DNA from 3 places in the Exiguobacterium sp. s39 genome. Region 2 is predicted to be linked to each of the others. Evidence: riboswitches for the same ligand, from Rfam matches in the RefSeq annotation. Region 2 holds a riboswitch; each other region holds the start of a gene.
What was found. Region 2 has a riboswitch for lysine ahead of KNQ11_RS11840 (amino acid permease). Riboswitches for the same ligand answer to the same signal wherever they lie in the genome.

Region 1: another riboswitch for lysine. It lies ahead of KNQ11_RS14700 (aspartate kinase); the one in region 2 lies ahead of KNQ11_RS11840 (amino acid permease).
Region 3: another riboswitch for lysine. It lies ahead of KNQ11_RS14110 (Na+/H+ antiporter NhaC family protein); the one in region 2 lies ahead of KNQ11_RS11840 (amino acid permease).

The regions. Positions count from the first base shown of each region.
Region 1 covers NZ_JACSNA010000004.1:38,135-49,002, forward strand. Annotated here, with positions in the region: gene nagA (N-acetylglucosamine-6-phosphate deacetylase) at 1-5, shown strand, start outside; gene nagB (glucosamine-6-phosphate deaminase) at 2-763, shown strand; gene KNQ11_RS14670 (LCP family protein) at 1,063-2,175, shown strand; gene phnF (phosphonate metabolism transcriptional regulator PhnF) at 2,232-2,966, opposite strand; gene KNQ11_RS14680 (alanyl-tRNA editing protein) at 3,095-4,243, shown strand; gene KNQ11_RS14685 (GNAT family N-acetyltransferase) at 4,240-4,668, shown strand; gene KNQ11_RS14690 (argininosuccinate synthase) at 4,787-5,992, shown strand; gene argH (argininosuccinate lyase) at 5,989-7,359, shown strand; lysine riboswitch at 7,430-7,607, shown strand; gene KNQ11_RS14700 (aspartate kinase) at 7,721-8,920, shown strand; gene KNQ11_RS14705 (aspartate-semialdehyde dehydrogenase) at 8,934-9,926, shown strand; gene dapA (4-hydroxy-tetrahydrodipicolinate synthase) at 9,944-10,825, shown strand; gene dapB (4-hydroxy-tetrahydrodipicolinate reductase) at 10,822-10,868, shown strand, end outside.
Region 2 covers NZ_JACSNA010000002.1:61,499-72,366, forward strand. Annotated here, with positions in the region: gene KNQ11_RS11830 (diguanylate cyclase) at 1-712, opposite strand, end outside; gene KNQ11_RS11835 (MarR family winged helix-turn-helix transcriptional regulator) at 851-1,306, opposite strand; lysine riboswitch at 1,472-1,660, shown strand; gene KNQ11_RS11840 (amino acid permease) at 1,792-3,273, shown strand; gene KNQ11_RS11845 (solute:sodium symporter family transporter) at 3,817-5,577, shown strand; gene KNQ11_RS11850 (hypothetical protein) at 5,638-5,820, shown strand; gene msrA (peptide-methionine (S)-S-oxide reductase MsrA) at 5,890-6,837, shown strand; gene KNQ11_RS11860 (DUF2252 domain-containing protein) at 6,905-8,200, shown strand; gene bcaP (branched-chain amino acid transporter BcaP) at 8,426-9,862, shown strand; gene KNQ11_RS11870 (glycerol-3-phosphate dehydrogenase/oxidase) at 9,909-10,868, opposite strand, start outside.
Region 3 covers NZ_JACSNA010000003.1:177,375-188,242, reverse strand. Annotated here, with positions in the region: gene KNQ11_RS14145 (MFS transporter) at 1-890, shown strand, start outside; gene KNQ11_RS14140 (DUF1801 domain-containing protein) at 940-1,365, opposite strand; gene KNQ11_RS14135 (hypothetical protein) at 1,451-1,798, shown strand; gene KNQ11_RS14130 (M20 family metallopeptidase) at 1,865-3,037, opposite strand; gene KNQ11_RS14125 (SDR family oxidoreductase) at 3,177-4,007, opposite strand; gene KNQ11_RS14120 (PDZ domain-containing protein) at 4,143-5,012, shown strand; gene htpG (molecular chaperone HtpG) at 5,096-6,958, shown strand; gene KNQ11_RS14110 (Na+/H+ antiporter NhaC family protein) at 7,024-8,607, opposite strand; lysine riboswitch at 8,719-8,897, opposite strand; gene KNQ11_RS14105 (uracil-DNA glycosylase family protein) at 8,990-9,727, opposite strand; gene KNQ11_RS14100 (heme oxygenase) at 9,852-10,172, opposite strand; gene KNQ11_RS14095 (SAM-dependent methyltransferase) at 10,262-10,868, shown strand, end outside.

The DNA.
Region 1 (10,868 bases), on a different contig from region 2:
CATGAAATGGATGATCGTAGAAAAAGGAGAAGAATTAGCACAGGTGGCCTATCAATTTTTGAAACAGGAAATTGAGCGTCACCCGGAAGGTTTGACGGTAGGACTGGCAACGGGAAGTTCACCGGTCGGCGTTTATGAAGAATGGCGGAAGGATTCGCTCGATTGTCGACATGTGACGACGGTTAATCTAGACGAATATGTCGGTCTCAGCCCAGAGCATCCACAAAGTTATCATACGTTCATGCAAGAGCATCTATTCAAAGATGTCGCGTTTAAGGAATCATTCGTTCCAATCGGGGACACAGAAGATCCCGTGCGCGAAAGTGAACGATATGAAGCGCTCGTCCGCAATCGAGGAATCGACATTCAATTACTTGGAATCGGAGCGAATGGACACATCGCCTTCAATGAACCAGGTACACCGTTCGATGCTAAGACACACGTAACGGAATTGACAGAGTCGACACGAGAAGCGAACCAACGATTCTTTGATCGATTAGAAGAAGTACCGACGAAGGCGATCACGATGGGAATCGGTACGATCATGGAAGCGAAGAAAATCCTTCTCGTTGCTTCTAGTGAACGGAAGGCAGAAGCGGTTCGCGATATGATGGAAGGTGTCGCAACAACGGATTGTCCAGCAACTGTACTCAAGCGTCATGCTGATGTCATGGTGATCTTGGACGAAGAAGCTGCATCTTTATTGTCAGATGACGCTAAACGTACAGGACGGGCGGCATATCTGAATTTCATGAAAGTATGACGATGGAAGAGCGATGAATCAAAAGGGATAGAGACAATCATTGGATTGACTCTATTCCTTTTTTTGATTCTGTTGAGCCTAGTCTCAAGCGATTTGTTATTTAGATAGAAAGGTATCAACAGGACATATACCAAGATCATTCAATCTCATGATACAGCGCACTAAGGATCCATGATTTTTTCAGTGCAACGATTCCATACGATTTCTTTAACCGAAACGTAAATTGACATTTCATTAAATGTCCGGATAATGGAGATTAGCGAACTTTACGGAAAATTTACATGAAAATGAGGGTTTACATGATGGAAACGCGATCCGCACGAAAGAGACAGCCAAGTGCTGGCAAGATGTTCATGAAAGTCATCGCTGCACTCGTCCTGCTTGTCACAATCATCGGTTCTGGATATGCTGGAGCTGTTTTTATTAAAACGCAAGAAACATTGGCAAAGACGCAGATTAACATTCCCGGCTCGAAGGTGAGCTCTAAATATGATGATGTTCCGTCTGAATCGTTCTTGATTCTTGGAACGGATGAAACGAAAAAAAGTAAAGAACGAAATGAACCGGCGCGATCAGATGTCATGATCGTCGGGATCTTAAATAAAAAAACGGAACAATTAGTGTTGACGAGTATTCCGCGTGATTCACTCGTGAACATCGATTATTCGAAATACGATGTACCTTATGGTAAGACAGGTGTTGAGCAAGATAAAATCACCCATGCCCATTACTTCGGTTCGATGGATAAATCGAATTCCTATAATGGGATTAAATTAGCGCGTGAAACGACAGAAAACCTGCTCGGTATTCAAATCGATCACGTCGTTAAAGTTAATTTCCAAGGATTCGTTCAATTGATTGATGCATTGGACGGCGTAGACATCGATGTACGATATGCGTTCAAAGAGCAAGATTCAAAACGTAAAGCCGGTACTGTCACTGTTGATAAAGGTATGCAACATTTAACAGGAGAGCAAGCACTTGCTTACGTCCGGAACCGTCATGATGATCCGCTCGGTGATATCGGACGCGGTCAAAAACAGATGCAAGTCATTCAAGCGGTCGCCAAAGAAGCGGCAAGTTTCCGTTCCCTCAGTGCATACCGTGATATTTTGGATGCTGTCGGTGATAACGTCGAAACGAATTTAGGTCCGAACGATTATACACGCTTAGCAGATTTCACAGCAGCGTTACGTAACACGACGGAGTACCAACTCGCTGGAGAAGGTTATATTGGTATCAGCGGGAAATGGGAGTATCACCTCGATCCGAATCAATTGGAGCAAGTGAAAAGTAACTTAGCAAAAGCGATGCAAGGTCAAGAAGTCGAACCGATCAAGGAAGAGACAGACCCGGCACAAAGCACGACAGAAGAACCAGTGACGGAAACAGAAGCCGTTCCTGCTCAATAATATACGCTAAAAATCCCCTTGTATCATTGTCACTATACGACGATACAAGGGGATTTTTAGCGTTGTCGTTCCATTTCGACGGTGAAGGTATAGCGGTCTCCTCGGTAAGCAGAGATGACATATTCAAACGGTTGCTCCGTTGTAAGATACGTCAGTTGCTCGACAGATAAGACAGGCGAAGCGGTCGATAGACCAAGATGGCCCGCCTCTTCCTTCGTTGCCAGGCGTGATTCGAACGTTTGACTCGCACGCCCAAGATTTAATCCGCTCGCTTCTGCAAATGCATAGAGCGATGCGGTCGCGACGTCTTGATCGAGTCCAGGTAAGAGCTGTTCCGGGATATAGACGGTCTCAAGGGCAAGCGCTTGCTCATCAGCAATTCGTAAACGTTTCAGTTCATACACCGATGCCCCTTCGCGAATCCGTAGCTTATTGGCAATCGTCATCGAGGCGTCGATGATTTGATAGGAAAGTAGCGCACTCGTCGGTTCTAAACCTAAGTGCTCCATCTCTTCCGAGAAACTCGTCAATCCAGACAGTTGCATGACGATTTTTTTATTCGCGACGAATGTTCCACGTCCTTTTTGACGAATCAAGTAACCGGCGTTGACCAAGTTTGAAATGGCTTGTCGGACCGTCATTCGGCTGATTTGGTGCGCTTCCGCAAATTCGCGCTCGGACGGGATCAGATCGCCAGGTTGAAGAACACCGCTTTCGATTTGTTGTTTTAAGGCAGCTTCGATTTGATAGTAGATGGGGAGTGGTGAATTTTTATTGATATGCTGAATCACGGCATTTCGTCCCTTCGCGATCGGTAGTCTTTCGTCTAGTGTACTAGGAAAAAGGCAAGCCGACAAACGATTCTGGATGAAATATGGCATAATACAGAGTGAAACTGACAGAGAAAGGTGGTCGAGGTATGCGCCCCGAACAAATAGAATCCGATGTCCGAACCTTTCAGACATCCATTCGTGCAACAAAACAAGTAGATGGTTATTGGGTTGCTTTAGAGAAAAGTTACTTCTATCCGGAGAGCGGTGGACAGCCGGCGGATCGTGGAACATTGAACGACCAACCGGTCCTTGACGTTCAAATCGAAGACGGTGTCGTCTGGCACCAACTGGCGACGCCGCTCACAGGTGACGTCACCGGTATCGTAGATGACGCAGTCCGAATCGATCATGCGGCGCAGCATACGGCACAACATGTCATCTCTGCAATCCTACAAGATGAATCAAATATCAAGACACTCAGTTTTCGGACGGGAAGTGAGGTCTCGACGCTTGATATCGAGACACCTGAATGGACAACTATGCAACAAGAACAGCTGGATCGACGATTACGACATGTGATTGAACAAGGATTACCGATCACGGCGACAGAGTATGACGAGGCGGAAGCGCTACGCTTACCATTACGAAAAACACCACAAGTTGAAGGACGAATTCGTGTCGTTCAAATCGGCACACTCGATTATAGTGCCTGTGGTGGGACGCATCTTGATTCGACGGCACAGCTCGAGTCGATTCTCTTTACCGGAGTCGAGCGGATTCGTGGAAATATTCGTCTGTCCTATGTCGCGAAGGAACGGGCATACCAACTCGTTCAGGCAGAACGACGAGCCTTACGGGAAGCGGCGCAAGCCTTGTCGGTCAAACCAGTTCAAATGCTAGAAGCCGTCCAAGCGTTACAAGAAGAGCAGAAACGCTTAACGAAACAGGTCGAATACGCCCAGGAACAACTCGCAACGTTCACACTCGCTCACGCTTTAGAACAACAAGAAGGCATTCTTGTGTTTGAACATCTGGATGAAGAAATCAAAATATCCGAGCAGCTTGCTAAAGCGATTCAAGAAGCGGGACGCGTCGGCGTCGTCTGGAATGCGACGACGAACAAGTTACTGATGAGTAGTCCAGGTGAACCCCATCTCGGGAAGTTCGCTAAAGCACATGTCCAAACATTTAACGGGCGAGGCGGAGGAAGTGCGGTTCAGGCACAGGCACAATTTACGAATCGGGATGATGCGATGGCATATGTCGATCGATTACGGGAGGAATATCAGTCATGACAGTCATTCAAGTACGTACAGCAGAACAACATCAAGCCGTCCGGATGATCCGGGAGCGTGTCTTCGTCGAGGAGCAAGGCGTACCACGTCATCTTGAATACGATACACACGATGAGACAGCGATTCATCTGCTTGTCCTCGATGAGCAGAGTCGACCGGTCGCAACGGGTCGTACCCGTCCATATGACGACCAACGGATGAAGGTAGAGCGTGTCGCGACGCTAGCGACAGCGCGAGGAAAAGGATACGGTGGCGAGTTGATGCAGGCGATGGAACGAGTCGCACGTCGCGAAGGGAAGCAATTGCTAACACTCGGCGCACAAGTTCAAGCGATCCCGTTTTATCAAGGACTCGGGTATACGATCGTCTCCGATGAATTCGATGATGCGGGCATCCCGCACCGAACGATGGAGAAAAAAATGTAAGTCATTTTGAAAGAAATCCTGCAAAAAGGGTTTCTTTTTTTTGTTTTCTATGTATATATATAATTCATAATGAATTTTTATACAGACAGATGAATTTAAAACCAGGAGGGAATTATACATGTCGAAACAAAAATTGATCTTAGCGTACTCTGGGGGACTTGATACATCGGTAGCCATTAAATGGTTGAGCAAGGACTATGACGTCATTGCCTTATGCATGGATGTCGGAGAAGGAAAAGATTTATCCGTCATTAAAGAAAAAGCACTCCTCGTCGGTGCGATCGAATCGATCGTCCTCGATGTAAAAGAAGAATTCGCACAAGACTTCGTATTACCGGCACTTCAATATGGCGCGCATTACGAAAATGCCTATCCGTTGATTTCAGCGCTTTCGCGTCCGTTGATCGCAGAAAAGCTCGTCGAAGTCGCGCATCAACATGGTGCAACAGCGGTTGCTCACGGATGTACCGGAAAAGGGAACGACCAAGTCCGGTTCGAAGTTTCGGTCGCAGCACTTGATCCATCACTCGAAGTCATCGCACCGGTTCGGGAATGGAAATGGTCACGGGAAGAAGAGATCGCCTATGCGAAAGAAAACAACGTGCCGATCCCGATCAACCTCGACAGCCCATACTCAATCGACATGAACCTCTGGGGACGGAGTAACGAGTGTGGCGTCCTAGAAAACCCTTGGACAGAGCCACCACAAGACGCTTACGCGTTAACAGTAGCGCCAGAAGACGCACCGGATCAGGCAGAAGAAGTCATCATTGGCTTTGAAGCAGGTGTTCCGGTCTCGATCAACGGAACAACATATCCACTGGCGAAACTGATCACGGAACTGAACATCATCGCTGGTGCACATGGGGTCGGACGGATCGACCACGTCGAGAACCGTCTCGTCGGTATCAAATCGCGGGAAGTCTATGAGTGCCCAGGAGCAACGGTTTTACTCAAAGCTCACGCTGCACTCGAGACGATTACATTGACGAAGGACGTCGCGCATTTCAAACCACTACTCAGCAAACAATACGCAGAAACGATCTATAACGGTCTCTTCCATGCACCATTGACAAAAGGCTTGAAAGCATTCCTGACGGCGACACAACAGGACGTCACAGGAGAAGTTCGCGTTAAACTGTTCAAAGGAAACGCAACCGTGACAGGTCGTCAGTCCGCTGTCTCACTCTACGATGAGAAACTTGCGACGTATACGAAAGAAGACGCGTTCGATCATGAAGCAGCAAAAGGCTTCATCAAATTACACGGACTTGCCGTTTCGACTCATGCGAGCGTACATCGTCAGGCGGGTGTAACGAAATGACCAAACTCTGGGGTGGACGTTTTACGGAAAGTGCTTCCGCTCAAGCGGAAGCCTTCGGAGCATCGATCACGTTCGATCAAAAATTAGCGAGCGTCGATTTAAAAGGCAGTCTCGCACACGCGCAGATGCTATTTGAACAAGGGATCCTCGCTCAAGACGAGTGGACACAAATCGAGCAAGGACTGAAGCAACTGGAAACGACGTTAGCGGATCATGTGTATACGCTAGCAGATGAAGACATTCATATGAATCTCGAGCGTCTATTGACGGAACAGATTGGTCCGGTTGCAGGAAAACTGCATACGGCACGGAGCCGAAATGACCAGGTCGCAACGGATTTACATCTATGGATGGAACAACATGTTGAAGCGTTGACGACGGCATTACGCGAGCTCCAATCGGTTATCACGGAACAAGCTGAGCAACATATCGAGACGGTCATGCCAGGTTATACACATTTGCAACGGGCACAACCGATCTCGCTTGCGCATCACTTGCTCGCTTATTTCTGGATGTTCGAACGTGATGTCGAACGGTTGACGGATAATCAAAAGCGGATCCGGAAATCACCGCTCGGGGCAGGCGCGCTCGCAGGGACGACATTCCCAATCGATCGTTTCCGTTCTGCCGAGTTGCTCGGTTTTGAGTCAATCTATCCGAACAGTCTCGACGCTGTCTCCGACCGCGATTTCGTCATCGAATACCTCGGGATCGCCTCGACCGTCATGATGCATCTCTCGCGTTTTTGTGAAGAAATCATCATCTGGGCATCGCAAGAATTTGGCTTCATCGAGTTGTCTGATGCTTTCTCGACAGGGTCGAGCATGATGCCACAGAAGAAAAATCCTGATTTCGCTGAATTGATTCGTGGGAAAACGGGGCGCGTCTACGGCAATCTGATGGGCTTCTTGACGACGATGAAGGCATTACCACTCGCTTACAACAAAGACATGCAAGAGGATAAGGAAGGGGTCTTCGATACAGCAGATACCGTTCTCCAATCCGTTCAAATCTTCACCGGAATGATTGAATCTGCGACGTTTAAGACCGAAGCGCTCAAGAAGGCGACAATGCAAGACTTCTCGAATGCAACGGAACTCGCCGACTACCTTGTAACGAAAGGCATACCGTTCCGGGAAGCGCATGAAATCGTCGGCAAAGCCGTCCTTTACTGTGTGCAGAACGGTTGTTTCCTGAAGGATTTGAACCTCGAGACGTATCAAACGTTCCATCCTGATATCAAGGAAGACGTCTATCCGCTCCTCGATCCGGTTCAAGCAGTAGCACGCCGGACTAGCTACGGCGGGACAGGGTTTGCTGCCGTGTCGGAGCAACTCGAACTCGCGAAACAGCATCTTGCGAATTGACGAATTTTGAAAAAAAACAGTCAAATGACTGGATTTAACAAAAGATGTCTGCTATAACTGTAACTAACAACCGACAGATAGAGGCGCGGATGACATGAGTAGCATCATTCTTGAAGGCAAGCATGCCGAATGATGTGAAAGGGGAAGTCCGCCGAAGTGAACGAGAAGATGCTTCTTCTTGTTTGCTGGTACAACGGTTAAGATCCGTTGTACTGCCGAAACCGATGTTTCGGAGCGCTATCTTACGTAAAAGAACGAATGACTTTGTCTTCGTTTGTCCGATCGTGATAACGACGGGCCGTAGGAACGCTCCTACCGGCCCGTCGTTTTTTTTCTGTATCGGGACAAAGGAGATAGGATTGTGACAACTGTACTTAAATTTGGTGGAAGCTCGGTTGCGACTGTCGAACAGATTCAGTCTATTGCGAATTATTTGAAGAGTCGCGCAGCCGAAGGTGAAAAACTCGTCGTCGTCGTTTCGGCGATGGGCAAGATGACAGATTCTTTGATCGCTCAGGCGCAAGCCATCACGGATCGCCCCGAGCGAAGAGAACTCGATCGACTGCTTGCCATCGGAGAAGAACAGACGATTTCATTACTCAGCATCGCCCTCAACTCGCTCGGTGTCAAAGCATTATCACAAACAGGCGCTCAAGCAGGAATCAGCACGATGGGCGTGCATACGAAAAGTAAGATCAAACAGATCGATGGAGATCTGTTACGACAAAAACTCGAAACGTACGATGTCGTCATCGTCGCCGGATTCCAAGGTGTCAACGAACTCGGTGATGTCACGACGCTTGGACGGGGTGGGTCGGATACAACGGCAGTTGCCCTTGCGGCAGTCCTTGATAAACGGTGCGAAATCTATACCGATGTCGACGGTGTCTATACAGCTGATCCGCGAATCCATGCTGCTGCTCAACCGATTCCGCACATCTCATATGATGAGATGATGGAGATGAGCGCCCTCGGGTCGAAGGTCATGGAAATGCGGAGTGTCGAACTAGGAAAAAAATACGGCGTACACATCTTCGTCGGGAAAACACTTGAATCGAAAAGGGGAACATGGATCATGGAAGCGACGGAAACAATGGAACAAAAAGCGGTGACGAGTGTCAGTGTGACGAAGAACGTCTTGACGGTATCAATCAAACACGTACCGCAAACGAACGCAGCAGTAGCCGATATCTTCGAACTGTTATCCAATCGCCACGTCAACATCGACATGATCAGTCAAACGACGTTCGACAGTGACATCTTCTTATCGTTCTCATGTCCACTCGATGAGGAAGAGTTCCTCGATGAAGCATTGAAAGACATCATGGATCGCTTCACGACAGTCAAGGTCGACCGCCACAATCAGCACGCGAAGTTATCTGTCGTCGGCATCGGGATGCGGGATGCAACAGGTGTCGCTTCGAAGTTGTTCGCAATCTTCCGAGCGGAGAACATTCCGTTCTATCAAGTTACGACTTCAGAAATCAGCATCTCATACACGATTGCACAAGCAGATATTGAACGGACGGTTGCAGCGATTGCAAACGCGTTCGAGTTATAAGGAGGAAAATAGGATGTATCATGTAGCAGTCATTGGAGCAACCGGCGCCGTCGGTCAAAAAATGTTACAAGTACTAGCCGAACTGGACTTCCCGGTCAGCCGCCTGTCCGCTTACGCTTCTGCTCGTTCAGCAGGGAACACGGTACAGTTCAAGGAAGAAGCCATTACGATCCAAGCACTGACACCAAGTATCACGGAAGACGAGATTGACGTCGCGTTGTTCGCGGCGGGCGGAACGATCAGTGAACAATATGCCCCGTTACTAGCTGAAAACGGAACACTCGTCGTTGATAATTCAAGTGCTTTCCGGATGCAGGAGACGATTCCGCTTGTCGTGCCAGAAGTCAATCCACAAGCGATTCAAGTGACGGACCGCTTGATCGCAAATCCGAACTGTTCGACGATTCAATCCGTCGTCGCCTTAGCACCGCTCCAGTCACTGGGATTCGAGCGTGTCAACTATACGACGTATCAGGCCGTATCCGGTTCTGGTCAAAAAGGAATCGAGGATCTGGCACGTGGAGCACGCGGAGAAGAGCCCGTCAATTATCCGCATCCGATTCACGATAACATCTTGCCACATATCGATGTGTTCCTTGAGAACGGCTATACGAAAGAAGAGCAGAAGATGATTGACGAAACACGGAAAATCTTCAATCTTCCAGCACTACCAGTCAGTGCGACATGTGTGCGTGTTCCAGTCACGAATTCTCACTCGGTTGCGATCAACGTCACGTTTACGCAGCCGACGACGGTTGCAGCGATCCGTGAAGCACTTGAAGGCGCACCGGGCGTCGTCCTCATCGATGATGTCGCGAATACGCGTTATCCGATGCCACTCGATGCAAGTGGTACGGACGACGTCTACGTCGGTCGGATTCGACAAGATGATAGTCTCGCGAACACGTTCCATCTCTGGTGTGTAGCCGACAACATTCGAAAAGGTGCCGCCTCGAATGCCGTACAAGTCGCACGCCAAGCAATCGAACAGTCGATTCATTCATAAAAAAGGAGGAGTTCTTCATGTTCAAAGGAGCAGGTACAGCGCTCGTCACACCATTTAATGAAGCAGGCGAGTTGGATCTACACGTATTCGAACGCTTGATCGAGCAACAACTCGCAGCAGGAATTCAGGCGCTTGTCGTCGGAGGAACGACAGGAGAAGGATCGACACTGACGAACACGGAATTCGAACAACTACTGACGACTGCCGTTCAAATCACGGCAGGACGAGTACCAGTCATTGCCGGAACGGGTTCGAACAACACGGCAGCAACAATCGAGAAGACGTTACTCGCAGAGCGCCTCGGTGCGGACGCAGCGATGCTCGTCACACCGTACTACAATAAAACATCGCAAGCGGGTCTCGTCGCACATTTCACGGCGGTCGCTGATGCAACCGAATTACCAATCATGCTGTACAACGTTCCATCGCGGACAGGAGTTGCGATCGCAGTCGAAACAGCAGTGACGTTAGCACGTCATCCACGAATCCAAGCGTTTAAGGAGGCGAGTGGAGACGTCAGCTTCATGGGTGAACTGATGGCGGCGATTCCGGAAGATTTCGCGGTCTTCTGTGGAAATGATGATCAAATCCTGCCGTACATGGCATGGGGGGCACAAGGCGTCATCTCAGTTCTTTCGAACCCGTACCCAGCAGAGACACAAGCACTTGCTGAGGCGTTACTCGCACAAGATCTCGTCACAGCTCGCCGGATTCAGGCAGACTTGTTACCGGTCATCGGTGCCTTGTTCAGTGACGTTAATCCGATTCCAGTCAAAGCATCGCTTGAAGAACTTGGCTTTGCTGTCGGTGCGCCGCGCTTGCCGCTCGTCCGTCAATCGGAAGCGGGACATGCCCACTTACTCGAAACGATGCGGGCTTACAAAGGAGTGGTTCGATGAAACTCGCGTTACACGGTTATGGGGCGACAGGACAATACGTCGT
Region 2 (10,868 bases):
CATGCTTGAAGAAATCGATATCGATGAGCACAAGTGAATAGCCTTGATCGGTCGAACCGACAAGCGATAGCGAGTCATCCAGACGACGGCGATTGGCGAGCCCTGTCAAAGCATCCGTCATGGCGAGTTTCTGCTGATACTGGATGTTTTCGAAGTGACGGCGTAATTCCGTCAGTAATCGAAAGGCAACAAAGCCAGCTAATAAATTAAAGAAGACGTACGCAATCGAGATTTTAAAGAATGTCGACCAGCTGTGCGTCAAGATGTAGATGGCGGGTAACGAATAGAGAATACCGACCAACACCATAAGTTGAAAATGACGCATCGAGACATGGACGAATCGACGAATGATCCCAATCGTCGTGATGAATAAGACGATGATCAGCGTAGATAAATAAAATCCTTCCATTTGATCAACTGGTGTTAAAAAGTAACGTGTCCCGATGATCATTGCTCCTGCAACGATGGCGCTTGGGAAACCACCGAACAGCATGGCGATCGCGACGGGAACGATACGTAAATCAACACGGGCGACATCGATTTGGATCCCATTGAACATTAATAAGACCGCAATCAGACCAGAGACTGCTCCGAGTATAAGTCGAATGCTCCATTTGGAGTTCAATGAAATACGCGGTTGATTCCGAAACGGTAAGAACAAGAGAGTAATCGTTGTGAACAGTAGACAAAAGTTAATGATGAATTGATTCATGATGGACAACAAATCCTCCCAACTCCCCCAGCTAACAGATTTCCATATATATACTTCCAGTATACTCAAGTAGATAACGGTTAGACAGAGGGAAATCTTTAGACCAAAATAGAAAAAACGGTAGAAAATCTACCGTTTTTAAGAAGATGAAGTAAGGGTATCCTCATCCATCGTCTGTAAAATTTTATCAAAGACATGAATCATCGTTTCGAGCTCTTCTTCCGTCAATGTACCGAAGCGGTCTTGTAAATAGTTTTTCCGGACGATTTCGAGATCCCGAAATGCACGTTCCCCGTCCTCCGTCAAAGCGAGTACGATTGAACGACGATCTTCCGTCGAACGTGTCCGTGTGACATATCCTTGTTTATACAGCTTATCCGTCAAAGCAGTGACTTGACTCGTCGCGAGCTCAAATTGTTCCGCAAGAAGCGTCGGGCGCTGAGGACCATTTTCTGAAAGGCTTCGTAAGATGAAAAACTCACTCCGGGTCGCCGTTCCTTCAAATAGCCGGTTAAGTTCACGTCGCAGGGTACGAAGAATGACACGCATTTGTTCCTCGAGTCGATAAGTTAGCAAATCACGTTCCTGTGGCATGCAAGCAGCATCCTTTCTCTCAGTGGACTTCTACCATTTAGTGTACTAAACATATCGGATTTTTACCATCGACTACCCCAGATTCGAAAAAGGCAATTGACAATTTCGTGGCGTTTTGTGTAATATGGCGTAGTAATAACTAACTTAATTCAGTTCTCACTCAACCAGTGGGATGGAGGTTGCAGTTCTTAAGAGTACGGTTACGGATGTCGTCAAGCGACAGATGAGGTGACCTGAAAGGAAGAATTGCCGAAATCAATCATCGCTTTGAAGATGATCGATTGGGATTAGATCAAATAGGTCTAATACTGTCACAAGTCGGGTATCACCTACTTGTGGAGAGCTATCTTTCACGACGGTAGAATGAGGCGCATCCATTTTATTATGTTGCGTTCTCATCTTCCATCTGGAAGATGAGGGCGCTTTTTGTTTTTTCATTCAAAAAGTGTCCTCTCAAAAATTTATTAAAGAGAGAAGCGAACGAAATGAACAATCTAGATGTGAAACAAACAACAGATTCGACAGCAGAAGGATTAAAACGTGGATTACAAGCCCGTCATATGTCAATGATCGCCATCGGTGGAGCGATCGGAACAGGACTCTTCATTGCGTCCGGTGCTTCCGTCGCAGCAGCAGGACCAGGTGGGGCGCTCCTATCGTATGCAATCGTTGGTCTGATGGTCTACTTCCTCATGACAAGTCTTGGTGAAATGGCAGCGTATATGCCGGTCGCTGGATCCTTCTCGACCTATGGAACGAAATTCGTCGATCCATCATTCGGCTTTGCGCTCGGCTGGAACTACTGGTACAACTGGGCAGTCACGATCGCAGTCGAGCTCGTCGCAGCACAAATCGTCATGACATATTGGTTCCCGGATGTTCCTGGATTTTATTTCAGTGCCTTGTTCCTCTTACTCATGATTGGCTTGAACTACTTCTCCGTTAAGGGATTCGGGGAAGCGGAGTATTGGTTTGCGATGATTAAAGTCGTTACCGTCATCGTCTTCTTAGTCGTCGGTGTTGCGATGATTTTTGGTGTCTTTACATCAGAGCCACCGGTTGGCTTTAAAAACTTTGCACTTGGCGATGCACCGTTCGTCGGTGGGATTCCTGCCGTCATCGGTATCATTCTCGTTGCCGGATTCAGTTTTCAAGGTACAGAACTGGTCGGGATTGCCGCGGGTGAGTCGGAAGATCCGAAAAAGAATGTTCCAAAAGCAGTCAAACAAGTCTTCTGGCGCATCTTGCTTTTCTACGTCTTCGCGATTTTCGTCATCGGAATGCTCATTCCGTATACGAGTCCGAACTTGGTTTCCAATGACATTACGGACGTAGCGGTTAGTCCGTTTACGCTTGTCTTTGAAAAAGCGGGTCTTGCCTTCTCAGCAGCACTCATGAACGCCGTCATCTTGACGTCTGTTCTATCTGCCGGAAACTCAGGTATGTATGCTTCGACTCGGATGCTTTATACGCTTGCTCGCCAAGGGGATGCACCGAAGTTGTTCGCGAAAGTATCGAAAAACGGTGTACCGCGTAACGCTTTGCTCGCAACAGGAGCAATCGGTGCACTCTGTTTCTTGACGTCGATGTTTGGTGGACAAGTCTACTTGTGGTTACTCAATGCTTCGGGGATGACAGGCTTCATCGCATGGCTCGGGATTGCAATCAGTCACTATCGTTTCCGTAAAGGATTCCTTGCACAAGGTCACTCGTTGAAAGACTTACCATATGTTGCACCAGCGTTCCCGTTTGGTCCGCTGTTCGCATTCGGTCTTTGTTTCCTCGTCATCGTTGGTCAAAACTACGCAGCATTCCTTGCGGATCAAATCGATTGGGTCGGAATTGCCGCAACGTATGTTGGTATTCCATTATTCCTTGCCTTCTGGTTAGGACACAAATTCAAAAATCGGACGTCAATCGTTCGTTATGACGAGATGGACTTCCCAGAACATCCACGTCAATCATAATGTGTGAACCACCTTCTATAAATGAAGGTGATTGAGATTGAAGACAAAGTGCAATTTTTCTCTGATGAGTCTGATGAGAAAGATTGCGCTTTTTTGTTCGTTTCGAATCGTTTTCCTGGGACAAGCATCGCGCCGCTTCGCTGCAGGGTCACTCTTGCTTGTTTTTCCCTAGGAAGCGATGTCGAGTCAACAAAACGATTCTCTGATTCTCCTTCCGGGTATAAAAAAAGAATGACACGTTACACGCCACTCCTACAGGAAAAAGCGCAATTTTGCGCTGTCAGAGACAAACAAGACCCGTTTTCCTACTCGAATAGAGCGGGAAAATTGGCTTGTATCTCGCCTGAGGAAAGGGCGTGAAGACGAGACATTTTTGAGTCAGCCCATTTTTCTGCAATCGGAACCATCTTCTAGAATGAGGGTGTTTTTTTATTCCCTTAAATGAAAACGTTCTCTAAAATATAGTTTTGAAAAAGTATAAAAAAGGAATTAATGAATACATATTCAAAAATAGAAAAATGAATAAAGAACAGGGGGAGACGCATGACTACATCTGATTTATTTTTTACATTAGGTTCTGCAGCGTTTTTCATGTTGCTCGTTGCCTACATATCCTACCGATTGACGCGTGGGAAAACACAAGGCGTCGATGAATACTTCTTAGCAGGTCGAGGGCTAAGTGGCGTTTTCATTGCCGGATCACTACTACTGACGAATTTGTCGGCAGAACAGTTGATTGGACTAAACGGACAATCTTTCATGGGAAACATGTCGAGTATGGCGTGGGAAGTCACGGCGGGATTTGCTGCGATCATCATGGCCATCTATCTGCTTCCGAAATTTCTCGGGCTTGGGATCTCGACATTACCGGAATACTTAAGTCACCGGTATGACGAGACGGTTCGTCGGATGACAGTCTTACTCTTTTTGCTCGGATATATGTGCGTCACGATTCCTTCGATGCTTTATTCAGGTGGGATTGCTGTCTTGCAGCTATTCGATGTTCCGGAACTCTTTGGTCTCAGTTATACGCAATCCCTTTGGTTAGTCGTCTGGGTCGTCGGGATCATCGGAGCAATTTATGCGATTTTTGGAGGGCTACGTGCGGTGGCTGTCTCGGATACCTTGAACGGGATCGGGCTTGTCTTCGTCGGATTCTTAGTTCCGGTGCTTGGCTTTATTGCACTGGGTGACGGGAATTTACTTCAAGGGATGAAGACGATTGCGACTGTGCAACCGGAGAAGCTGAACGCAATCGGAAGCTCAACCGATGCCGTTCCGTTCTTCTCGATTTTCACGGGTATCCTATTTGCGAACTTATTTTATTGGTCACTCAATCAATATGTCATTCAACGTGTGCTCGGGGCAAAAGATTTGAAGGAAGGACAGAAGGGCGTCCTCATGACAGGATTCTTGAAGTTATTAGTTCCGATCTTCATGCTGATTCCTGGGATCATTGCCTATCACTTGTATGGGAACACACTAACGAGCGGTGATTTATCATATCCTCGACTCATTACGGAGTTACTGCCTGTCTCGCTGATGGGATTTTTCTTAGCTGTCTTACTCGGAGCCGTCTTTAGTTCGTTTAACTCGTTGCTAAATAGTATTGCGACACTTTTCGTCCTCGATATCTATCAGCCGGTGTTTGCGAAAGAGGCGAGTGATGAACATTTGATTCGTGTCAGTAAATGGTTCGGAACGATCGTTGCCTTAATCTCTTTCGTTATCGCTCCATTCTTGATGTACGCGCCGGACGGCTTATGGAGTTTGATCCGGCAATTCACAGGATTTTTCAATATTCCGATTCTCGTCATCGTATTAATGGGGATTTTCATGAAACGAATTCCGGCAATTGCAGCGAAAATCGTCATTGTCTTTCACGTATTCGCGTATTACTTATTCGTCTTCGGTTTTAAACAACTGTTCGGCTGGGATCATGGCATTAGCTACATTCATGGGTACGGTATTCTACTTGTGATTGAAGTGCTGTTCATGGTATTCATGGGGTATCGTTACCCGGCCGTCCAGTCAAGAAAAATCAATCGACGACAATCTGTCGAGCTCACTCCATGGAAATTTGCGATTCCAGTCTCGATCTTATTATGTACATCCATCATTTGGACGTACGTCTTGTTTTCAAAAATCGGACTGGCTTCGACAGCAGGAATCGTATCGATTTGGTTCTGGCCGGTCACGTTAGGACTTGTCATTGCAACGATCGCATTATGGCGTGTGTCGCTAAACGCTTGGGAAGCGAAGTACCGGACCTATCTCGAAGAAGAGTACCGTCAAGCCGAATAATCCTCTCGCAGAAGGCATGACATATCGGGTAAGATGAAAGAAAAACAGGAGGCGATCTTCGTGAATTACTGGTACCACTTCAAGCGTGCCTTCTTACCGATCGCATTATTGCTTGTGACGCTTGCCTTGTACCAAATGATTTATCGTTTGAATAACATCTGGTATTCGCTTGGAGGACTTCTTCTTGTCTTTGCAGCGATTTACTTCGTCATGCGTCGTCTAAAAGCGAATCCAGAGGATTGAATGAGCAGGAAAGTCGAGTCCATTCTCTGAACGCGGTAAAATAGACACATACAGAGGAGGGGAAGATAGATGGCAAAAGCAATATTTGCAGGTGGTTGTTTCTGGTGCATGGTCAAGCCATTCCATAAATATGATGGTGTAGAGCAGGTCATTTCAGGATATACCGGTGGTCATACAGAGAACCCGACTTATAAAGAGGTCTGTTCGGAAACGACAGGTCACTTGGAGGCGGTTGAAGTCACGTACGATCCGTCCGTCATTACGTACGAAGAATTACTCGAGATCTTCTGGCGTCAAATCGACCCGACAGATGGTGGAGGTCAATTCAATGACCGTGGTGAATCGTACCAACCGGCTATCTTTTATGTCGATGAAGCACAGCGTGAAGCAGCTGAACGTTCGAAAGCAGCGCTTGACGCATCAGGACGCTTCTCGCGTCCGATCGCGGTAGAGATTCGTCCAGAAAAGCCGTTTTGGCCAGCCGAAGAATATCACCAAGATTATTATAAAAAGAATCCGTTCCGTTATCAGATGTATAGTGTCGGCTCAGGTCGCGCGAAATTCATCAAGGAAGCGTGGAAGGACCACGGTAAGGAAAAAGAACTGAAAGAGCGTCTGACACCAATTCAGTATAAAGTCACACAAGAGAACGGGACAGAACCCGCTTTCCGTAACGAATACTGGGATGAAGAACGTCCAGGACTGTACGTCGATATCGTCGATGGTACACCACTCTTCACATCAAAAGATAAATTCCAGTCAAACTGTGGTTGGCCGAGTTTCGCTAAACCGATCTCAGAAGACAAGATGGAAGTCGAACTCGATACGAGTCACGGGATGACGCGGACGGAAGTGCGTTCTGCGAATGCGGATAGTCACCTCGGTCATATCTTCGATGATGGTCCGACAGAACTTGGTGGTCTTCGCTATTGTATCAACTCAGCAGCATTACGATTTATTCCGCTTGAAGAGCTTGATTCGGCAGGATATGGGGAATATAAAAAACATTTCGAGTAACACGTAAGGAGCAGTCAAACGATTTCGTTTTGACTGCTCTTTTTTCAAATGGGAGGGAGAGAATCGAATGTTTCGACCCGTATATGAAGAGATTCGACAAATGACGATTGCGAAGGTGCTTGATTTCTACGATCACGAAATCCGTCAGCTCGATGAGCAAGCACGTCAGGAAAAGTACGACAAGATGAGCTTGAGTCCGTTTCGCTTTTTCCGTGGGAGTTCGCATCTGTTTTATTATGACGTGACGCGAATCCCCCTTGGTTTTGATACGCCTCGTGATAAACCGACGTGGATTCAGGGAGATCTTCATTTTGAAAACTTCGGTGTCCATGGCAATGCGAAGGGAGAGATCATCTACGACGTCAATGACTTTGATGAAGGGTACTTAGGATCTTATCTATACGATTTGATTCGCATGGCGGTCTCCGTCCGGTTGTTCGCTGAAGAGGCAGGATACGATCCGGCTCCTGCGATTCGAAATTATGTCCTGGAATACTTACACGATTTAAAAAAGTACGCTCTCGGAAAAGATCCGAGTGATGTCTGCTTTACGCGGGATAATACGAAAGGACCAATCAAGAAGTTGATCAAAAAAGCAGAAAAGAAACGTGAGGAATTAATGGGAGAGCGGACGAAACTGGTGGGTGGCGTGAGACGTTTTTGTACATTACCGGATATGCAAGCGATAGATGATCCGACGCGAATAGCGATTGAGTCTGCTTGGTCCTCCTATATCGAGACGATTGACGCAGAGGATCGTCGTGACGAAGCGTTCTATACAATCAAGGATATCGTCCGGAAACTAGACAGTGGAACGGCATCGATTGGTCTTGAACGCTATTACATCTTGATTGAGGGGGAGGGAGGGGAAGAAGATTTGATTCTAGAGATGAAACAAGCTCAGACTTCTGTCCCTTCGTTGTTCCTTCCCGTCTATCGTCCAGAAGCAGAAACAGTTCATCAAGGACGCCGGATCATCACGTCCCAAAAAGCGATGCAGGCACATGAGGATCCATATCTTGGCTACCTGACGATTGGGAAAAAGGAATATTATGTACGTGAGCGCTCGCCATATAAGAAAAAACTAAAAGCAAAGCATATCAAAAGTCAGGAAGACCTTGAGAACGTGTTGTGTATTCAAGGTCAAATTACCGCGAAAATCCATGCGCGGGCAGATCAGGACGCCGGGATTAAAGAAAAAATTTTGACACATCATGCGGATGTTGAAATCATCCAAGCCATTGGTGTTTCGGACACTGCTTTTTTAGAGCAAATCGAGCGTTGGTCAGAAGCCTACGTGACACGAACAAAGCTGGATTACCAAGTGTTTTTAGAGTGGATGAAGACCCGAAAAACAATTTGAAAATTTAACAAACTAAGGCTCGTTAGATGGGTGTGTAACATGTGTTACATATCCATCTTTTTTGTACAGATTTTTTTGTTTAACGAATGAAAGCGTTCAACAAAATAGAAATAGGTATAATGACCTATATCAATTTATCAGAAAAATTCGTAAATTTTTGATTAAGTTCTTACGGACGACTCGCTCCGTAGGACAAATCAAAAGAGACATAGGGGGAAGTACATCATGAGCTTGACGCGGAAAAAAGATGTTTCCGCTATGATTGCTGCAAGTAAACGAAACAGTGGACTTGCTCGAAATCTTGGCGCGATGGATTTAACGTTTTTAGGAATTGGCGCCATCATCGGAACCGGAATCTTCGTTTTGACAGGAACAGGAGCATTGACTGCAGGACCAGGACTTATCGTATCATTCATTCTATCTGCCATCGCCTGTGGTCTAGCTGCTCTTGCTTACGCTGAATTCGCATCAACGATTCCGGTCAGTGGATCCGTCTATACGTACACGTACGCAACGATGGGAGAGATCTTCGCTTGGATCATCGGTTGGAACTTGATCCTCGAATATGGACTCGCCTCCAGTGCCGTTGCAGCCGGTTGGTCTGGGTACTTCCAGTCCTTACTTGCAGGATTCAACATCCATGTGCCAACAGCCTTATCAGCAGCTCCTGGAGCAGTCGAAGGAGCCAAGACATACTTCAACCTTCCAGCATTCTTAATCCTCTTTGCCATTACGGCATTGTTGTCGATGGGAATCAAGGAAACGAAACGTGTCAACAACATCATGGTCGTCATCAAGGTCGCAGTCGTCATTCTCTTCATCGTTGTTGGTGTCGGCTACGTTGAGCCATCGAACTGGACACCGTTCACACCATTTGGTTGGGGAGGCGTCTTCTCGGGTGCCGCAATCGTCTTCTTCGCGTACATCGGCTTTGATGCCGTCACATCAGCAGCTGAAGAAGTCCGCGATCCGCAAAAAAACTTGCCACGCGGGATCATCGGTTCACTCGCTGTTTGTACAGTCCTTTACGTCATCGTCGCAGCCATCATGACGGGTATCGTACCGTACCAACAGTTCGCTGGTGTCGATCATCCAGTCTCACTTGCGATTCAAATGGCCGGTCAAAGCTGGGTAGCTGGATTCATCGATCTCGGTGCGATCCTCGGAATCACAACAGTCATTCTCGTCATGACTTACGGAATGGTGCGTCTTGCGTTCGCCATCTCGCGTGACGGAATGTTCCCGAAAGTGTTCTCTGAAGTGCATCCGAAGTACCAAACACCATTCAAGGCGACTTGGATGATCGGACTGGGTAGCTCACTCGTTGCTGGATTCGTTCCGCTCGATGTCATCGCAAACCTCGTCAACATGGGTACACTCGCAGCATTCGTCTTGATCTCTGTCGCTGTCTTGATTCTTCGTAAGACACAGCCCGATCTCCCGCGTGCGTTCAAATGTCCAGGTATGCCATATGTGCCGATCGCAGCAATCGCTGCATGTCTTTTCTTGATGTTCAACTTGAAACTCGAGACATGGATTGCTTTTGGAATCTGGCTTGCTATTGGTTTAGTCCTTTACTTTACGTTTGCACGTAAGAGTTCGAATTTACACCCAGGCAACATGCCGGCAGCGGAACTCGCTGCTTCGAAAGAAGAACAGTAACATACAAGAAGACCCGGTCGCCTGAAGGCGATCGGGTCTTCTGATGTTATGAAAGTGGAACAGGTCCTTTGACGCGGACCGCATCAAATTCACGACGAATGCTTTCATTGGCTCTCGCTTCATCTTCTGCCGACCAGCCGAGTTCGCTACGCATCAAGGCGAGAACACCATCTGCGTACTGTTCAGCGTGAGGGAAATCAAAGAAGACGGCCGAGGCACGACGGTTCAAGAAGTCGCCGGGTTGCATGACGAGCTCAGCTTCTAATCCATATAGAAGGGCGCCGAACCAGTGTAACGGTAATTGATAACGAGCCGCCTCGTCACCACGTGTCCGAATCAATTCGTAGACACGTTCGACATTCGTACCGTAACGTTGGATGAGCCATGTCGCCTCATTCGGTGACAATCCGAGTGCTTCTCCTTTTGGTTGTTGTTCTTTCAAGTAGCGGGCAAATCCTTTACTTCCTTGTGGATGACCACCACCAAGCAAGATATCGTGCGTACGGGAAGCGAGGTAAATCCGATTTTCTTCTGTCTTGAATTGGTCTGCGACCATATCGATAATTCGTTCTGCCATCTTCCGGTACCCGGTCAACTTCCCACCAGCGATTGACATCAGACCGGATTTCGAGACGAAGATTTCATCTTTTCGAGACAGTTCACTCGGGTCCTTTCCATCTTCATGAATGAGTGGGCGTAGTCCAGACCATGTCGATTCGACGTGTTCAGGTCGTAACTCGACGTTGAACATTTGATTCGTCGCCTCTAGGATATAATCCTGATCCTCGACAGTGACACCCGGCTCAAGAATATCTCCTTTATAGTTCGTGTCAGTCGTTCCGACATAGGTTTTCCCTTCGCGTGGAATCGCAAAGATCATCCGACCATCTGGAACGTCGAAATAAACAGCCTGTTGGAGTGGGAAATGCGCTTGATCGATGACGAGATGAATCCCTTTCGTCAGGTGGAGCGATTTCCCAGCTTTCGAACCATCTTTTTCACGTAG
Region 3 (10,868 bases), on a different contig from region 2:
GGACGCTCGTCGCGTTACGCGGTGGTTGGGGGCTTGGTAATGCCTTATTCGTTGCAACAGCACTCGCTGCGATCGTTTCTCTGTCGTCAGGTGGAACAGCAAAAGCGATCATTTTATATGAAGCAGCCGTTGGTCTTGGGATTTCGATTGGACCACTATTAGGCGGAACGCTCGGTTCAATCACATGGCGCGCCCCATTCATGGGTGTTGCGACGATCATGGTCATCGCGTTCCTCGTCTTGCTCTTCTTAATGCCAAAACCAGCAGCATCTGCTGCACCAAAACAGAAGTTATCATTAAAAGCACCGTTTCAAGCGATGAAGCATCGTTCACTCTTGACGCTCGGGATCGTTGCGGCACTTTATAACGTTGGGTTCTTCACGATCATGGCTTATGCGCCATTCGTCATGAAACTACCAGCGCAAGGACTCGGATTTGTTTTCCTCGGCTGGGGAATGTTGCTTGCGATCACATCGGTCTTAACGGCTCCGAAACTGAAACAATGGTTCGGAACAATCAAAGCGATGGTCATGATGTTGATCACATTCGCAATCTTACTTCTATTAATGGGGATCTTCACGGAAACACCAGCCGTCGTCATCGTCTGTGTCATCTTGGCGGGAGCCGTGCTTGGGAATAACAACACGCTCATCACGACAGCTGTCATGGACGCAGCACCTGTCGATCGTTCGACAGCATCTGCGGCATACAGTTTCCTACGTTTTCTCGGGGCAGCCATCGCGCCATTCATGGCCGGTAAATTGGCTGAAATCTTCAACGCAAACCTACCGTTTTATGTCGGAAGTGGCTTTGTCCTCTTATCCGTCATCATCATCGGGGTCAATCTCAAACACATTCGCCATATCGATCGGACGGAAGGCGGACATTAATTTCAAAAAACAGCCGAAGCGAATCCGCTTCGGCTGTTTTTGATTGAAATCAAGACGGGTACATGTCTCTTAACGTGCGGATCGAGTGCTCAATCATTTCCCGAAGGACGTTTAAATCGATGTCAGTCAGTCGTTTTACGTAGAGGCAGGACTTGCCGCGTCGATACGTACCGAGAGTGGCAAGCAGTCGTTCCGATACATCGTCTTCACCAAGCGCGAGGTAAAGGACGAGGTTCGTCTTGCGCGGAGAAAAACCGACATAAAAGCTGTCGCCCTCGTGACCAGAGGCATAGCGATAATGATAGGCACCAAAACCAATCAAGGAAGACCCCCAAAGAACGGCTTCGTATCCCGTGACATCTTCGAAGAACTGACGTAACGTGATACCATCTGCTTGACGTAGTGGTGGTTCGACTTGTGCCAGAAATGCATCAACGGACTGTTCAGTAGGACCTGTCTTTGGCGTATCAGACATAAGCAGACTCCTTTCGGATGAAGAAGATATCGATTACTTTCGAGAAAAGAAAGCGAAAATCCTTGTACATAAAGGAGGAAATCGAATGAAGCATCGCATCGTGTTTCGAGGAGAAGAAAGCAGTGTATCGTGGGACATCTTACACGTATATCCTAAACAAGAGGAACTAACGATTCAAATGACGGGAGAAGATAGTGAACACGAGTTTTCAGTTACATTTAATCAATATGATACGTTCATCCGTAACTTTGCTCGCGTCCATGAGTCGTTACAGGGAGAAGTCGTATTCGAGCAGGGCGTGATTTGTCTCTGTTTACGGTATGACCGGCTTGGTCGTGTCTTCATCAGTTGGTCTGACGGACAAACGAATCATCAGTTTCGCAGTGATCAAAGTTATTTAAGTGAGGCGTTGGCACAGCTTGGTGTGTACTAAACTAAACACAGTAAAAGTAGAAGGGACGACTCTGGGTATTGCACCCAAAAGTCGTCCCTTTTTTATTTAAAGCGATGGAAGTGATTGATGTAATGGTGTGTTGATCAAGTTAAAGCAAAACGCAATCGTTTGTTCATATTCGGATAACGGAATCGACTCATCGACTTGATGCGCGAGACGGAAATCATGGAAAGAAGCAATCGCGATCGGGAATGCTTTTTTTGCTTGGCTGAACATTGCACCATCCGTTCCACCTGGGATGGCGATTTTTCGTGGTGTCACGCCGCTGACCTGCTCCATCGTATCTGCGACCTGTTGCAAGAAAGGCGCTTGTTCATCGGTTTCACAGGAAGGAATATCCTTGATGACGGTCACGCTCATGTCAAAGTCAGGATCTTCTGCAACAAGTCGACGCTCAATATCCGTAAAGGCAGCAAGAACGTCGACCCGACCGAATCCAGGAATCGTTCGGATGTCCATATAAAACGAAGCCTGACTCGGAACGACGTTTGGTCCTTCGCCTCCTGAAATCGAGGTGATTGACGCAACGACCGGACCAAGCGCCGGGTGATGATTCACTGTGATCGAGAAGCGTTCCGACTTCACTTCCTGGATGACGCGATATACGTCATCAATGGCATTACGTCCGAGTTGAGGAGCAGAGCTGTGTGCACTTTTCCCACGGCATGTTACTTCAATCCCAACGACACCTTTTTGTGCATAACCGATCATCCCACTCGTCGGTTCTGTGATCAGTAGAGCATCTAAATCATCCGCATGCCCTTGTTCCGTCAAATGCCGAGCTCCTGTCATGCCATTTTCTTCATCGGATGTAATCAGAAGTTTGACGGTGTTCGGACGGTTTTGACGTTCCTTGTATTGAATGAGCGCTTGCACCATCGCCATGACACCTGACTTCATATCCGAAGCCCCACGACCATAAATGCGTCCGTCTTCGATTTCACCACCGTATGGATCTTTCGTCCAGCCGTCTCCTTGCACAGGAACCGTATCGAGATGACCAGATAGCCCGAGTACGGAAGGGCGTGAAACCTCTTCACTCGCAGGAACGGTCGCGACGAGACAAATCCGTTTCGATGAGACTTCGATCCATTCTGTCGAGATGTGATGATCAATTAGTACATCGTACACATAACGTGCAACGGCTTCCTCTCCGTCCGTCGGATTAACGCTTGGAATTTGAAGACATCGTTGTAAGTAATTAATTGCTGTTTGCATAAGTATTTCCCCCTTTACCTATCCTGTACCCTGATAAAAATACTTCAGGGAGGTAAACGAATTCGGAAAATAATTTAGGGAGCTGAACGTCTTGAGATAAAAGAAAACGGTGCAACCAGAGGGTTACACCGTACCTTGCTCATTCACTTTTTTCTGCTTCGTCTTTCCACTTCGAATCAATCAACATCTCTCCCGGCCATGTATAAGCCATGATACCACCGTCTGCTGTGATATCCTCACCTGTGACATATGAGCTGTCATCAGAAGCGAGGAAGAGAGCGACCGTTGCCATCTCGCGTGGTTTACCGAGTCGTCCGAGTGGTGTGATCCAAGCGTTCGCATCGCGGAACTGTTTACCTTGCTCTTTTTCTTTTTCACCGACAAGTGTATCGATGAGTGGTGTTTCGATTGTTCCTGGTGATAACGAATTGACACGAATGCCATGACGCGCATAATCGATTGCCATCGCGCGCGTGAAGTTCGCAATCCCACCTTTCGCTGCGTTATAACCGGATCGGTTCAAGTCAGCTGCGCGACCAGACATCGATGACGTATTGATGATTGACCCACCGTTATCAAGCATGAATGGAATCAAGAATTTACTGACGAGGAATGTACCGCGCAAGTCGACCGCGATGATCCGGTCGAAGAGATCGATTGGATACTCGTGGACTTTCCCGCCTTGTTCATCGATTCCGGCATTGTTGAAGAGGATGTCGATCGTACCGTATGTCTCTTTGACGTGCTTCGCAAGTTGCTCGACACTCTCGACGTCTGAGACATCGACATGGACGGCTTCCGCTTTCCCACCTTGTTGTGTAATCTGTTCTACTGTTTGTTGTGCTTTTTCAAGTGAGACATCGGCACAGACGACCGTTGCTCCCTGTTCTGCGAAGACAAGTGCAGTCGCTTGTCCAATCCCTGTTGCCGAGCCGGTAATGACAGCTACTTTTTGATCGAGTCTACCCATTGTTAAATCCCTCCTAAGTCGTATCGTTCACCTTATGAAACATTCCCGGAGAAATGGAGATTAAACCCATCGATGCGTCTAGTAATAGAGGATAGGGGGTACATCTACAACAGCACAATCGCTGTATAGAGGGAGATGAGAACGCTGACATCCGATCAATGGCAACTTGCCAAAAAATTATTACACGAAGCCGTCCAGTACCAAATGACACTCGAGAAGAGTGCATTCGCAAGTGAATTGATCGACCAAACGACACCGGTCCTCTGGTTTGGTGATGCGACACGTAGCAGTTGGGTGACAATCGCGACGAACCCATCTCGATCGCAGTTTTTAGACCGAACAGGTACATTACGATTTGACGAGCATGGTCCGCTTTTCATACGTCCGAAGTCGATGGCATGGGAGGATTATCTGCAGGAGAAAACGCTGACGGATTCGATCCGACGCTTCAATCGTTACTTCAAACAACCAAATGTGTACCGGACCTGGTTCGGTCGACCAGGTGGGGGGAAGCTCGAAGGATTCTTGAACGGACTCGGTGCGTCGTTTTACGAAAAGACGTTTGATCCAGTCATTCATTTGGATTTTTTCCCGTTTCCGACACACCATTACATGGGAGCGATCAAAGAACGCAGCGTGTTGGAAGATAGTCCGTTCGGTCAGACATTTTTGTTACGCCTGCTTGAACTGTTTTCGATAAAAGGAATCATCCTGCTCGGTAAGGAACACACGGAACGATTTGCGAAGCTCGAACCAGACATCGATTGGACGACCTATCGACCAACGGATTACCCGGACGCGATCTTTCAAGTCGGCTTTTCGTCACGATTTCAGGTACCCGTCGTCGGGCTCCATTTCAAACCGAGTGAACAGTTCATCGGTCTCGGTAATCGAAAGGATGAAAACGGCGTCAGCCATGGCACCTATGGGTCAGCAGAACACTTACGTCAGATCGGAATGATCGTCCTTGAAAAAGTCACGACATACAGTGAAAAAGGAGATTGACAGATATTTCGAACTCCCTAATAATAGGAGATGAATTAGCACTCTATATGATTGAGTGCTAAAAAAGAGGGGGCAGAATGAGCATGGAAACGAAACAATTTAAGGCGGAATCAAAACGATTGCTGGAGATGATGATTCATTCCATCTATACGCATAAGGAGATTTTCCTGCGCGAATTGGTCTCGAATGCAAGTGACGCCATGGATAAGATGTACTATAAAGCATTGACGGACGAGACGATTTCGTTCGAGAAGGAACACTACAAAATTACGATCGAACCAAATAAAGAAGCACGTCAACTGATCATTCGTGATACGGGAATCGGAATGACGAAGGAAGAACTAGAAGACAATCTCGGTACGATCGCGAAGAGTGGATCGCTTGCCTTCAAGGCAGAGAATGAAGCACAAGATGGTCATGATATCATCGGACAATTCGGTGTCGGATTCTATTCTGCCTTCATGGTCGCAGACGTCGTCACCGTCGTTACGAAACCGTTCGGCAGTGCAGTCGCTTATAAATGGGAATCGCGTGGTGTCGAAGGTTATACGATCGAGGAAGTCGACAAGGAAACCGTCGGAACGGAGATTACACTCCACATCAAGGCGAACGATGAAGAAGAATCGTATGACGAATACCTCGAGACATATCGTCTACGTAGCATCATCAAAAAATACTCGGATTTCATCCGTTATCCGATCGAGATGAAGGAACTCGAACGTCAGCCGATCGAAGGCAGTGACGAGACGGAAGAGGTCGAAGTCGTCAAGACGATCAACAGCATGGTGCCGATCTGGCGGAAGAACAAACGGGAACTGACAGACGAAGACTATACGAACTTCTACCAAGAGAAGCGGTATGGTTTCGACACACCGGCGAAACACATTCATATCAGTGTCGACGGCGCTGTTCGTTATCAATCGATCTTATTCATTCCGGAGCAAGCGCCGTACGATTATTATTCGAAGGAATTTGAAAAGGGTCTTGAACTCTATGCCAACGGTGTCTTGATCATGGAAAAATGCAGCGACTTGTTGCCGGATCACTTCAGTTTCGTCAAAGGGATGGTCGACTCGGAAGACTTATCGCTCAACATCTCGCGTGAGTTACTGCAGCACGATCGTCAATTGAAATTGATCGCGAAAAACATCCAAAGTAAGATCAAGACACAACTCGAAGCCCTCCTGCGCGAGGATCGTACGAAGTACGAAACGTTCTATCAAGCGTTCGGACGTCAGCTGAAGTTCGGTATGTATAATGATTACGGCATGCATAAAGAACAGGTGCAGGACCTCGTCCTCTTCTACTCAGCCAAGGAGAAGAAGTTGATCACACTCGCAGAATACGTCGCAGCGATGCCGGAAGATCAGGCACATATCTATTACGCTGCTGGTGAGAGTACGAATCGTCTGGATAAATTACCACAATCCGAGCTCGTTCGTGATAAAGGGTATGATATCTTGTACTTCACGGAAGAGATCGATGAGTTCGCGATTCAGATGCTCGTGACGTATAACGAGAAGACGTTCAAGTCGGTCACAAGCAGCGACTTAGGGATTGAAGCAGCAGAAGCGGAGACGACGGACGCACAAGCAGAGATGTTCCAAGCTATGCAGGAAGTCCTAAGTGGACAAGTCAAGGAAGTCAAAGCCTCAACGCGTCTCAAATCGCATCCCGTCTGTTTTGCGACGGACGGCGCCGTCTCGATCGAGATGGAGAAAATCCTAAAGGCGATGCCGAATAACGAAGGGGTAGAAGCGGTCAAGATTCTTGAATTGAATCCGTCACACGCAGTGTTCGAGTCTCTTGAAACGGCATATCAAAACGATCGTTCGAAATTCGAGCGCTATACAAAACTGATGTATCAACAAGCATTGCTTGTCGAAGGGCTTCCACTCGAGGATCCAGTAGCGTTCGCAAATGATGTGTGTTTATTGATGGTATGAAACGAATAGATGTAAAAAAGGCATTGGATGCGCGCATCCAATGCCTTTTTTCGTACAGTGTTACATTAATCTGTTTGTAAATCAGAAGCGGTTTCGCCTTTTTTCGAGAGAACGTTCAAGACGACGACAAAGAGTACGAATGTGACAAGAGCTCCGATGAAACCGAAGACTGAAGACTCCGTGAAACCGATGACTAAATAACCGACTGCCGCAGTGACGGCACCGACTAGCGCATACGGTAATTGTGTCGTAACGTGATCGATATGATGGGATCCAGCCCCTGTCGAACTGAGGATCGTCGTATCGGAAATCGGTGAACAATGGTCACCGAAGACAGATCCAGCAAGAACAGCAGCAAGCGTCGGTAACAAGAGTGAGGCATCGACAGCCATGACGAGATCCGCACCGATTGGCAACATGATCCCGAATGTGCCCCAACTTGTTCCTGTTGAGAATGCCATCAAGCCGGCAATCAAGAATAATAAGAACGGCAAATACGACGCAGAAATCGAGTTGCTGACGAAGCTCGCGAGATAGTCACCGGTTTTCATATCACCGATGACAGCGATGATCGTCCAAGCGAATAACAGAATCACGACTGCTGGCCACATCGAACGCATACCAGCGACAATACTTGCACGGTAATCGCGGCCCGGAATTTTCCGACCGATAAGCATCAGGAAGGCAACGATCAAACTAATGACGACACCTGCGACGAGGGAACGGGTGACGTCCGTTGCCTCAAATGCACCGATTAAAGTAAACGGGCGGTTGTCGGCTGCAAGTGCCTGAGCACCTGTTCCGAGTAACGCACTGATCGTAGCAATGACAAGAACGACGATCGGAACGACGAGATCCCGGACTTTTCCGTTCGTATGTTCGTTGACCTCTTTTGCCATCCCCATCGGTGTTCCTTTTGACGCATCAAAAAGTTCACCATTCGCGGCACGGCGTTCATGCTGTTTCATCGGTCCGACAGAGACGCCAGAATAAGCGATGTAAAGTGTTAAAAGTAACGCGAAAATCGCATAGAAGTTCATTGGAACGATCATCATGAAAGCACTAAACGCTGAGTAATCCGTAATCGAGTGCGTCGTTAAGATACCGGCGATGATGGAGATGATGAATGCGCCCCAACTCGAAAGCGGACTGATGACACAAACAGGCGCAGCTGTTGAGTCAATCAAATAGGCAAGCTTTGCACGTGAGACACCACGGCGATCCGTTAACGGACGACTGACGTTGCCGACAGCGAGACTGTTGAAGTAATCATCGATGAAAATCAAGATACCGAGTCCGAAGGCAACTAAGCGTGCACCACGCGCTGTCTTGACGTGAGTAGAAGCCCATTCACCGAAGGCACGAGCGCCACCTGATGTCTGAATGAGCGTGGAAAGGACGCCGAGCAATAACAAGAAGACAAGCAATAAGACGTTCCACTCGTTCAAGGCACCGTCTGCCCAAAAGAGGCTGAAGATGTTCTTGCCGAGATAGGTTACCGTATCGATCGGATTAAAACGGTGGAGTAACAGGGCACCGACGAGAATACCGACACCTAACGAAAGAACGACCTTTCGGGTAAAGATGGCTAATAAGATAGCTAGTAAAGCAGGTACAAGGGCAATGATGGAATCTGAATAGTTGACCATGAAAAATATCCTCCTCTTTAATAAATGGCTTAAAGATGAGACCCCGCGGCACAAAAAAAGCAAGGGCACCGGCAACAAAGCCGACACCCTCGCTGGATGCGTCTTTCTTAGCCGAATTGGAGCGCTCCATACAATTGTTATGTATGGCAATCGATCGGGTGTTTCCCGAATCGACCAACGACGATATGCTCGACACATACTGTCATTTCGGCGATGTCACCTTTCCTGTAGTCGTCTTCGTTGTCATCCTCGGACCAAGTACTGATTGAAATCGCGCCTCTACCTCATCGATAGAATAGTCATATTCTGTTCTTATGGACACTTTATCATGTATTTCAGAAGCGATTCAACCATATATTCTGATAATTTAAGATAAAGTTGTTTATTCAGCAAAATGTTGAATGAGCTGTTTCATCAAATAGGCTTGGTTTTCCTCGAATTGTTTTTTTCGATGACCGTTCGCGCCAGATGGGTGGGGGAATCCGGAAAGAAGCTGATGCTGTTCGATTCGTCCATCATGAATCAATCCACGGACTTGCGTCTCGACGACCCGACCGAGTGGAATTAATAACACTGGTTTTTGTAACTGATTGATCTCAGCGACGAAGTGTTCTTCCGCGTAGTGCCTTAATAAAGGGCTACGATTGATCTTCGGTTGATGACCCGAGTAATTCTTTTCGCGATAAAAGACGGGTTGCTTTAACAGTGACGTTGGATGCAATAATTTCTGATGTTGATGAAATAAGCTAGCCGTCGTCTCGATTCCGAGCAATGCTGGAAGTTCAAGTGTATCGAGCATCTGGACGAGGTTACGTCGCATCGTTCCGGCAAAGCTTGCTGTATATTTGACGAGGCGTGCCGTCTCTTCTAATGAAACACCATGATGGAGGGCATCTGTCGCTTCTTCGAAAGCGATTCGCATCTGTTCAAAACCTGGTGTGATCCCGATGATGACGACTTTTGCTTCAGTATTGACATATTCGCCAATCGGAGAGTAATAGACGGTCAGCTCGTTCTCCTGTTGCAATAAAAAATCGTCCGTCCATAATTCATCACGTCGTAACGTACGATCGTCAGGTAAGCTACGAATGGCTTGTTCAAATATAGTTAATGAATTCATGAAGGACCCTCTCTCTCTGTAATGGCACTATGATAACAAATAATACCATTTGTGACAATTCGACCCTTTCACTATTTGTATATAGGTATATAAAAAAGGACTCGATACGAGTCCTTTTCGTGCATCATGCGCGTTCTTTGACCGAAGCGACTTCATAAGTCAGAATCTCGCTGCCGAGCATTGGCGATTCTCCTGCCTCACTACTCGCAGGTCGACTATGTGACGCTTTAAAATCGTCACTCTCCCGCCATGCTTGAAAACTCTTCATGTCTTCCCAGTACATGTTGACGTTCATTTCATCGTGTTCTTCGATATTTTGCGTCAATAAGACCTCGACGCGGATGAATCCGTCCATCGTATCGAGTCCACTTGGACGCGTAAAACGAGGAGCGAGAGCGGCAGCCATCCCTTTTTTGACTTTAATCCGGTTCGTAACGACGATCATCATAAAATCCCCTTTCAAAAAACGAGTAACGTACTTCTTCAGTATAGTACGATGAGGGAAAGAATGCCGGAAAGAAGGAACAAAAGACGATGAATGAACAGGAATACGATCAACGATTACGAATCGAGACCATTGAGATGCAACATCTTTATGGTGTGTTTAGTCACTACAATCGATATGAACCAACGCCTTATGCGGCACTAGACGAATTATGCGAAACGTATTTGTTTCAAAAACAGGACACGGTCATTGATTTCGGGTGTGGGAAAGGGCGTTTGAACTTTTACTTACACGACCGATTCGATTGTTCCGTCATCGGAATCGAGATGAACGGACAATTTTACGAGGACGCACTCCGGAATATGGCGAACTACCAAAGTCGACGGAAGCGGCGTTCCGGAAGTTTGCGATTTGAACAGACGTATGCCGAGCAGTATGCCATTCCGGATGAGACGAATAAGTTTTATTTCTTCAATCCATTCTCTTCACAAATTTTCATGAAAGTGATCGATCACATTTTAAGTTCGGTCGAACGTTCCCCGCGTTCGGTTGATCTCATCTTGTATTACCCGACCGATGAATACCGGGAGTACTTGGAGCGCCATACCGTATTCGAGCAAGTCGATGAGATTCGATTACGAGACATCTATGAAAAAAATCATGACGAGCGGTTCGTCATCTATCGCTTTGATCCGA